DNA from 2 places in the Micrococcus sp. KRD012 genome. Region 1 is predicted to be linked to the other one. Evidence: predicted binding sites of a transcription regulator. Region 1 holds the regulator's gene; the other holds the start of a gene.
The links. Region 1 encodes HrcA, which represses chaperone genes, less so after heat shock. Its sites were predicted from a motif close to TTNGCACTCGNNNNNNNCGAGTGCNAA; they were not measured.
Positions count from the first base shown of each region.

Region 2: a site for HrcA is predicted at 1,884-1,910, ahead of groL (chaperonin GroEL). Genes of this name have one in related genera too.

Region 1 covers NZ_JABFBB010000019.1:20,591-24,404, forward strand. The annotation lists gene J1M37_RS07835 (16S rRNA (uracil(1498)-N(3))-methyltransferase) at 1-82, opposite strand, end outside; gene dnaJ (molecular chaperone DnaJ) at 79-1,212, opposite strand; gene hrcA (heat-inducible transcriptional repressor HrcA) at 1,288-2,301, opposite strand; gene J1M37_RS07850 (DUF3097 family protein) at 2,486-3,352, shown strand; gene J1M37_RS11545 (DUF4870 domain-containing protein) at 3,432-3,814, shown strand, end outside.
Region 2 covers NZ_JABFBB010000002.1:10,811-14,624, reverse strand. The annotation lists gene J1M37_RS00270 (uracil-DNA glycosylase) at 1-301, opposite strand, end outside; gene J1M37_RS00265 (DUF3263 domain-containing protein) at 338-682, shown strand; gene J1M37_RS00260 (LytR C-terminal domain-containing protein) at 686-1,723, shown strand; gene groL (chaperonin GroEL) at 2,044-3,675, shown strand; gene J1M37_RS00250 (DUF4031 domain-containing protein) at 3,786-3,814, opposite strand, start outside.

The DNA.
Region 1 (3,814 bases):
CGGTACCGCCGAAGACGACCTCCGCGCCCGCGCTCGCGCCGGCCAGGGCGCCCGGCTCGAGGTGGAACAGGGGGGCGGTCACAGGTTCCTCAGGTTCTCCCGCAGCCGGGCGAACATGCCCTTGGCCTGGGGCGCGCCGTGCACGACCTCCTCGCCGCGCACCTCGGCCAGGCGCTCCAGGAGCTGGCGCTGCTCGTCGTCCAGGTCGGTGGGCGTGGTGACCACCACGTCCACCTTGAGGTCGCCGCGGCCCTGCCCGCGCAGGCGGCCGACGCCCAGGCCGTGGAGGACCTCGACGTGGCCGGACTGCACGCCCGGGTCCAGGCTGACGGACTGCTTGCCGTCCAGGGTGTCCAGCGTGACGGTGGTGCCCAGGGCCGCGGCGGCCATGGGGACGGTCACGGTGGTGGCCAGGTGGTCGCCCTCGCGGCGGAAGGTCTCGTCCGGGCGGACCGCGATCTCCACGTAGAGGTCCCCGTTCGGGCCGCCGCCCGGGCCGGCCTCGCCGCGGCCGGCGAGGTGGATGCGGGTGCCGTCGTCCACGCCCGCGGGGATGCGCAGGGTCAGCGGCGTCCGGGTGCGGACGCGGCCCTGCCCGTCGCACTCGTGGCAGGGCGTTGGGATGACGGTGCCGAACCCCTGGCAGGCGGGGCAGGCCTCGGTGGCCATGACGGTGCCCAGCAGCGACCGCACGGGGCGCTGGATCATGCCGTGGCCGTGGCAGGTCTGGCAGGTCTCCGGCTGGGTGCCGGGCTCGCAGCACGAGCCCTCGCACCGATCGCAGCGCACGGCCGTGTCCAGCTCGATCGTCTGCTCGCCGCCGAAGACGGCGTCGCGCAGGTCGATCCGCGCGGTCACCAGGGCGTCCTGGCCGCGGCGGGCGCGGCTGGCGGGGCCGCCGCGGCCGCCCTGGCCGGCGGCGTTCATGAAGGTCTCGAAGATGTCGGCGAAGCCCCCGAAGCCGCCCGCCCCGCCGAAGCCGCCCGGGAAGCCGGCCTGGCCGTTCTCGTTGCCCGTCGTGTCGTAGGCCCGGCGCCGGCCCTCGTCCGAGAGCACCTCGTAGGCGTGGGAGATGCGCTTGAACTGCTCGGCCGCCTCCGGGTCGGGGTTGACGTCCGGGTGGTGGGTGCGCGCGAGCTTGCGGTAGGCGCGGCGGATCTCCTCGGTGCTGGCGTCACGGCTGACGCCGAGCGTCTCGTAGTGGTCGGTCACGGTGGGGATTCCTCTCGGGGAGAGCGGGACGTGGGGCGATGCGGGACGGGGCCCGCCAGGACACGCGGAGGCGCGTCAGGTGGTCAGGATGCGGGAGAGATAGCGGGCGATCGCCCGGACGGCGGCCATGGTGCCCGGGTAGTCCATCCGGGTCGGACCGATGACGCCGACCTTCGCCACGGCGCCGGGGCCGTAGGCGGCCGCGACCACCGAGGTGTCCGCGAGCGATCCGGCGTTCTCGGAGCCGATCCGCACGGACACCCCGTGGGCGTCCTGCTCCATCTCCGTGAGCAGGCGCAGCAGCACCACCTGCTCCTCGAGCGCCTCCAGGATCGGCCCGATGGACGCGCCGAAGTCCCCCGGGGAGCGGGCCAGGTTGGCGGTGCCGGCCAGCACGATGCGGTCCTGCCGGCCGGCCTCGAGCAGGTCGTGGACGGCCGCGGCCACGAGGGCGGCGGACTGCCGGTGCTCCGGGCGGACCCGGGTGACGACGTCGTCCACCACGGTGGCCGCCTGCACCGGACCGAGCCCCAGCAGGGCGTCCAGCAGGAGGCCGCGGAGCACGGACAGCTCCGCCTCGTCGACCGGACGGTCCAGCACGGCGTGCCGCTGGTCCACCCGCCCCGTGGACAGGATGAGGACCACGAGCACGCGCGTGGGCGCGAGGGAGACCAGTTCGAGGTGGCGGATCGTGGAGCCGTCCTCGTGGGGGAACTGCGCGACGGCGACCTGCTGGGTCAGCTGGGCCAGGAGGCGCACCGTGGACTCCATCATGTGCTCGGTGTCCGTCTCCGGGTCCAGCAGGGTCCGCACGGCCCGGCGCTCGGCCGGGGACAGCGGCTTCACCTCGGAGAGGCGGTCGACGAACACGCGGTAGCCCTTGTCCGTGGGGACGCGCCCGGCGGAGGTGTGCGGGGCCACGATGAGGCCCTCCTCCTCGAGCGCAGCCATGTCGTTGCGCACGGTCGCGGAGGACACGCCCAGGGCGTGCCGTTCCACGAGCGCCTTGGAGCCCACGGGCTCGCGCAGCGCCACGTAGTCCTCCACGATCGCCTGGAGCACCTGCAGGCGGCGGGGCTGCTCCGACATCTCGGTCCTCCTCTGGTCCGTCGGGATCCGGGGCGACCCCGGAGGTGCCCCTGGCTGGCACTCCGGCGGGTCAAGTGCCAATGCTACCGTCCGACCCGGGGGACGACCCGACCGGCCCGCACGGCTTCGCTCACGGTGATCGCCCGCCCCCGTTGCTACCGTGCTCTCCCATGGACTGGAGCAGCTGGGGCCCCGCGGGCCACGACGACCTGACGCGCCGCCCCGCCCGGACCGTCCCCGATGCGCCCGGACCGTCCCCGATGTGCCCGCCACCCCCGGCACGGTGGTCGAGGACGTGGCCTCCGGGTTCACCGGGGCCGTGATCGGCATCGAGCGCTCCGGCGGCGTGCACGTGGTGGTCCTGGAGGACCGCCGCGGCGTGCGCCGCGGCTTCCCCCTCGGCGGCGGCTTCTGGATCGACGGCGAGCCCGTGACCCTGGTCCCCCCGACCGCCGCGGCCCCGGCGGCGCCGGCCCGCACCGCCTCCGGCTCGCGACGGGTCGAGGGGGCGCGGGCCCGCACCGCCCGCGCCTCTCGCATCTGGGTGGAGGGCGTGCACGACGCCGAGCTGGTGGAGAAGGTGTGGGGCGAGGACCTGCGCCTCGAGGGCATCGTCGTGGAGCCCCTGCACGGCGTGGACGACCTCGCCGGGGCGATCCGTGCGTTCGCCCCCGGTCCGCGGCGCCGGCTCGGGATCCTCGTGGACCATCTCGTCACCGGGTCCAAGGAGGAGCGCCTCGCGGCCGAGGCCATGCGCGTGCCGGGGGCCGCGGGCAACGTGCTCATCCTCGGTCACCCCTACGTGGACGTCTGGCAGGTCATCAAGCCCTCCGTCCTCGGCATCCCCGCGTGGCCCGTCGTGCCGAAGGGGCAGGACTGGAAGACGGGGATCCTGCGGGGACTGGGCTGGCCGCACGGGAGCAAGGAGGCCACGGGGCTGGGGTGGAAGCGGCTGCTCTCCCACGTCACCACGTACGCGGACCTCGAGCCGTCCCTGCTGGGCCGCGTGGAGGAGCTCATCGACTTCCTCACCGCCGCACCCGAGCACTGATCTCGGCGCGCGCTATGCTGGCCCATGCCCTGCGCCCGGTCCCCGGCGCGCGGGTCCCGCGATCCAGGAGGAGCCCCTCGTGAACACCCGCGCGCAGCCCGACGCCGGCCGCACCGGCCACGGCCCGCCCGCCTGGCTCGTCTCGGCCGGCGGCCGCGGCGCCCCGCTCACGGCGAAGCAGGACCGTGACCGCGCGGCGCTGGCCCACCTCAGTCTGGCGTTCGGCGTGCTCGGCCCGCTGGTCGTGTGGCTGCTCTACCGCGACCGCGGCCCGTTCACCTCGCAGGAGTCGCGCGAGGCCCTGAACTTCTCCGGGCCGCCCACGCTCATCACGCTCCTGTTCTTCTTCCTGTCCCTGCTGCCGGTGGTCGGCCCGATCTTCGCGATCCTCGGCGCGCTCACGTGGGCCGCCATGGCGGTCTACGGCGTGATGGGCGCCTCGCACGTGTCCAAGGGCCGTCC
Region 2 (3,814 bases), on a different contig from region 1:
CGTCGTGCAGCTCCCGGTGGATGTTGGCCAGGGAGCGGGGCAGCGGCCGCACGTGGCGGTCCACCGCGAAGCTCAGGCCGATCGGATGGCCCGGCGTCGGGTAGGGGTCCTGGCCCAGCACGAGGACGCGGACGTCCGCGAACGGCTGACGGAACGCCCGCAGGATGTGCTCCGGTGCCGGCAGCACCTGCTCTCCGGCCGCCCGGCGGACCCGCAGCCGCTCTCCGACCTGCTCGAACGCGGCGGCCTGCGGGGCGAGGGCCGCCTCCCAGCCCGGATCCAGGGGCGCGATGAACTCCATGCCCCGAGGGTAGACCGGGTGGGTACAGTGGCCGCCATGTCCCACCCCACGCCCGTCTCGCCCGATCCGGCCCCGGACGAGGGTGCCCGCGCGGGGGCGCGGCGGGACGAGCTGACGGACCTGGAGCGTGCGGTCCTGGACCTGGAGGCCGACACCTGGCGGTACGGCGGGGCCAAGGACCACGCCGTCCGTGAGCGTCTGGGGCTGTCTCCGACCGCCTATTATCAGGTGTTGAACGGACTGCTGGACCGTGAGGCCGCCCTGGCCTACCGACCCCTGCTGGTCACGCGGCTGCTGCGCAAGCGCGGCACTCGCAGCCGGGCCCGGAGGGGACCCGCGGATCCGGCGCCGTCCACGCCCGCTTCCCGCCAGGAGAACTGACCCATGGCCTACCAGCCCGACCGCTTCGACGAGGTCCCCGAGTACACGGACCAGCGCGGCGCGCACCGCGAGTCCTTCGCCGCCGCCGGCGCGACCGCCACGGGCGGGGGTCGCCGCCTGAGCCCGCTGCTCTGGGTGGCCGGCCTCGTCCTGCTCGCCGGCCTGTTCGTGGGCGTCGTCCTGCCGTGGCTCACCGGTGACCGCTCGGAGCCCGTCGCCGCCGAGAGCTCGACGACGGCCCCGGCGGCCGAGACGTCGACGTCGGCGTCGGCGTCGGCGTCGTCCGAGTCCTCCTCGGCGTCCTCCGCGTCGGCGTCGACTGCACCCGCGACCGAGTCCCCCACCCCGTCCGAGGACGCGGCGGAGGCGTCCCGTTCCGCGGCCGCGGCCGAGTCCTCGCGGGCGGCGCAGGAGGCGGCCGCCGCCGAGGCCGCCGAGTCCTCTCGAGCCGCCGCCGAGGCCGCCGAGGCCGCCGAGTCGTCCCGTGCCGCCGCCGCGGCACAGGCGGCGGAGGCCTCGCGTTCCGAGGCCGCCGCGCAGTCCGCAGAGGCGTCTCGGTCGGCGGCGGCCGCCCAGGCGGCGGAGTCCTCGCGCGCCGCCGCGTCCCGTTCGGCCGCCCAGGCGGCGGAGTCCTCGCGCGCCGCCGCGTCCCGTTCGGCCGCCCAGGCGGCGGAGTCCTCGCGCGCCGCCGCGTCCCGTTCGGCCGCCGCGGCGGACGCCTCGCGCTCGCAGTCCGCGGCCGCGTCGAGCTCTCGTGCGGCCGCGCAGTCCGCGGCCGTGCGCGGCACCCACGTCACCGTGTACAACGCGACCCGTACCCAGGGCCTCGCCGCCTCCTACGCGCAGCGGCTCACGAGCGCCGGCTACACCTCGGTGGACGCGAAGAACTGGAGCGGCTACGGCATCCAGTCCTCCACCGTCCTGTACAACGGCTCGGCCAACAAGGCCGCCGCCGAGGCGGTCGGCAAGGAGCTCGGCTTCCCGGTCATGCAGACCCCGAACCTGCAGGTGAACGGCGTCGCGGTGGTCGTCACCGGCTGACCCGCCCGCCGTGCGGCCGTGCCGGACGCGCACCCTTCCCGGCCCCCCGGCGGGGCGCCTCCCGAGGCGTTCTGCCGGGGGCCGTCCGCCGTCCGCGGAAGAGCGGGCTCCCGCACCGCGGACCCTTTGCACTCTCCCGGTGCGAGTGCTCATAATGGGGTTAGCACTCCGAAGGCGCGACTGCCAGCCGTACCCCGGTCGGTCCGGCGCCGTGGAGGAGGACCTGTCCACCGATGAGGCCCCCAGGGGCCGTCCGTCGCGGGCATCGGCGCGGGTCAGCCACCAGAAGTAGGAAGCCGACGTCCAGAAAGGACCTGCACATGGCCAAGACCATCGCATTCGACGAAGAGGCCCGCCGCGGCCTGGAGAAGGGCCTGAACACCCTGGCCGACGCCGTGAAGGTGACCCTCGGCCCCCGCGGCCGCAACGTGGTGCTGGAGAAGAAGTGGGGCGCCCCCACCATCACCAACGACGGCGTCTCCATCGCCAAGGAGATCGAGCTCGAGGACCCGTACGAGAAGATCGGCGCGGAGCTCGTCAAGGAGGTCGCCAAGAAGACCGACGACGTCGCCGGCGACGGCACCACCACCGCCACCGTGCTGGCCCAGGCGCTGGTCCGCGAGGGCCTGCGCAACGTGGCCGCGGGCGCCGACCCGCTGTCCCTGAAGCGCGGCATCGAGAAGGCCGTGGAGGCCGTCACCTCTGAGCTGCTCTCCGCCTCCCGCGAGATCGAGACCAAGGACCAGATCGCGGCCACCGCCTCGATCTCCGCCGCGGACAAGCAGATCGGCTCCCTCATCGCCGAGGCCCTGGACAAGGTCGGCAAGGAGGGCGTCATCACCGTCGAGGAGTCCAACACCTTCGGCCTCGAGCTCGAGCTCACCGAGGGCATGCGCTTCGACAAGGGCTACATCTCCGGTTACTTCGTGACCGACGCGGACCGCCAGGAGGCCGTCCTCGAGGATCCCTACATCCTCATCGTCAACTCGAAGATCTCCTCCGTGAAGGACATGGTGGCGATCCTCGAGAAGGTCATGCAGTCGGGCAAGCCGCTGCTGATCATCGCCGAGGACGTCGAGGGCGAGGCCCTGGCCACCCTCGTGGTCAACAAGATCCGCGGCACCTTCAAGTCCGTGGCCGTGAAGGCCCCGGGCTTCGGTGACCGCCGCAAGGCCATGCTCGCCGACATCGCCATCCTCACCGGCGGCCAGGTCATCTCCTCCGAGGTGGGCCTGTCCCTGGAGAACGCCACCCTCGACCTGCTGGGCTCCGCCCGCAAGGTGGTCATCACCAAGGACGAGACCACCATCGTGGAGGGTGCCGGCGACGCCGAGCAGATCGCCGGCCGCGTGGCACAGATCCGCTCCGAGATCGAGAACACCGACTCGGACTACGACCGCGAGAAGCTGCAGGAGCGCCTCGCCAAGCTGGCCGGCGGCGTGGCCGTCATCAAGGCCGGCGCGGCCACCGAGGTGGAGCTCAAGGAGCGCAAGCACCGCATCGAGGACGCCGTGCGCAACGCCAAGGCCGCGGTGGAGGAGGGCATCGTCGCCGGCGGCGGCGTGGCCCTGATCCAGGCCGGCGCCAAGGCGTTCGGCGGCCTGCAGCTCGAGGGCGACGAGGCCACCGGCGCGAACATCGTCAAGGTCGCCATCGAGGCCCCGCTGAAGCAGATCGCCTTCAACGCGGGCCTGGAGCCCGGCGTCGTGGCGGACAAGGTCAAGACCCTCGACGACGGCCACGGCCTGAACGCCGCCACCGGCGAGTACGAGGACCTGCTGGCCGCCGGCATCAACGACCCGGTGAAGGTGACCCGCTCGGCCCTGCAGAACGCCGCGTCCATCGCGGGCCTGTTCCTGACCACCGAGGCCGTCGTCGCGGACAAGCCCGAGAAGGCCGCCGCCGGCGCCGAGGGCATGGACCCGATGGGCGGCATGGGCGGCATGATGTGATCAGCCGCTGAGCCGGCCCGACCCGTTCGGACGCCCAGCCTGCGAGGCCCGTCTCCCCGTCCGGGGAGGCGGGCCTCGCCGCGTTCCGGGCCAGCACCGAGGCGCCCCGCTCAGGCCGACAGCGCGGCTCGTTCCGCCG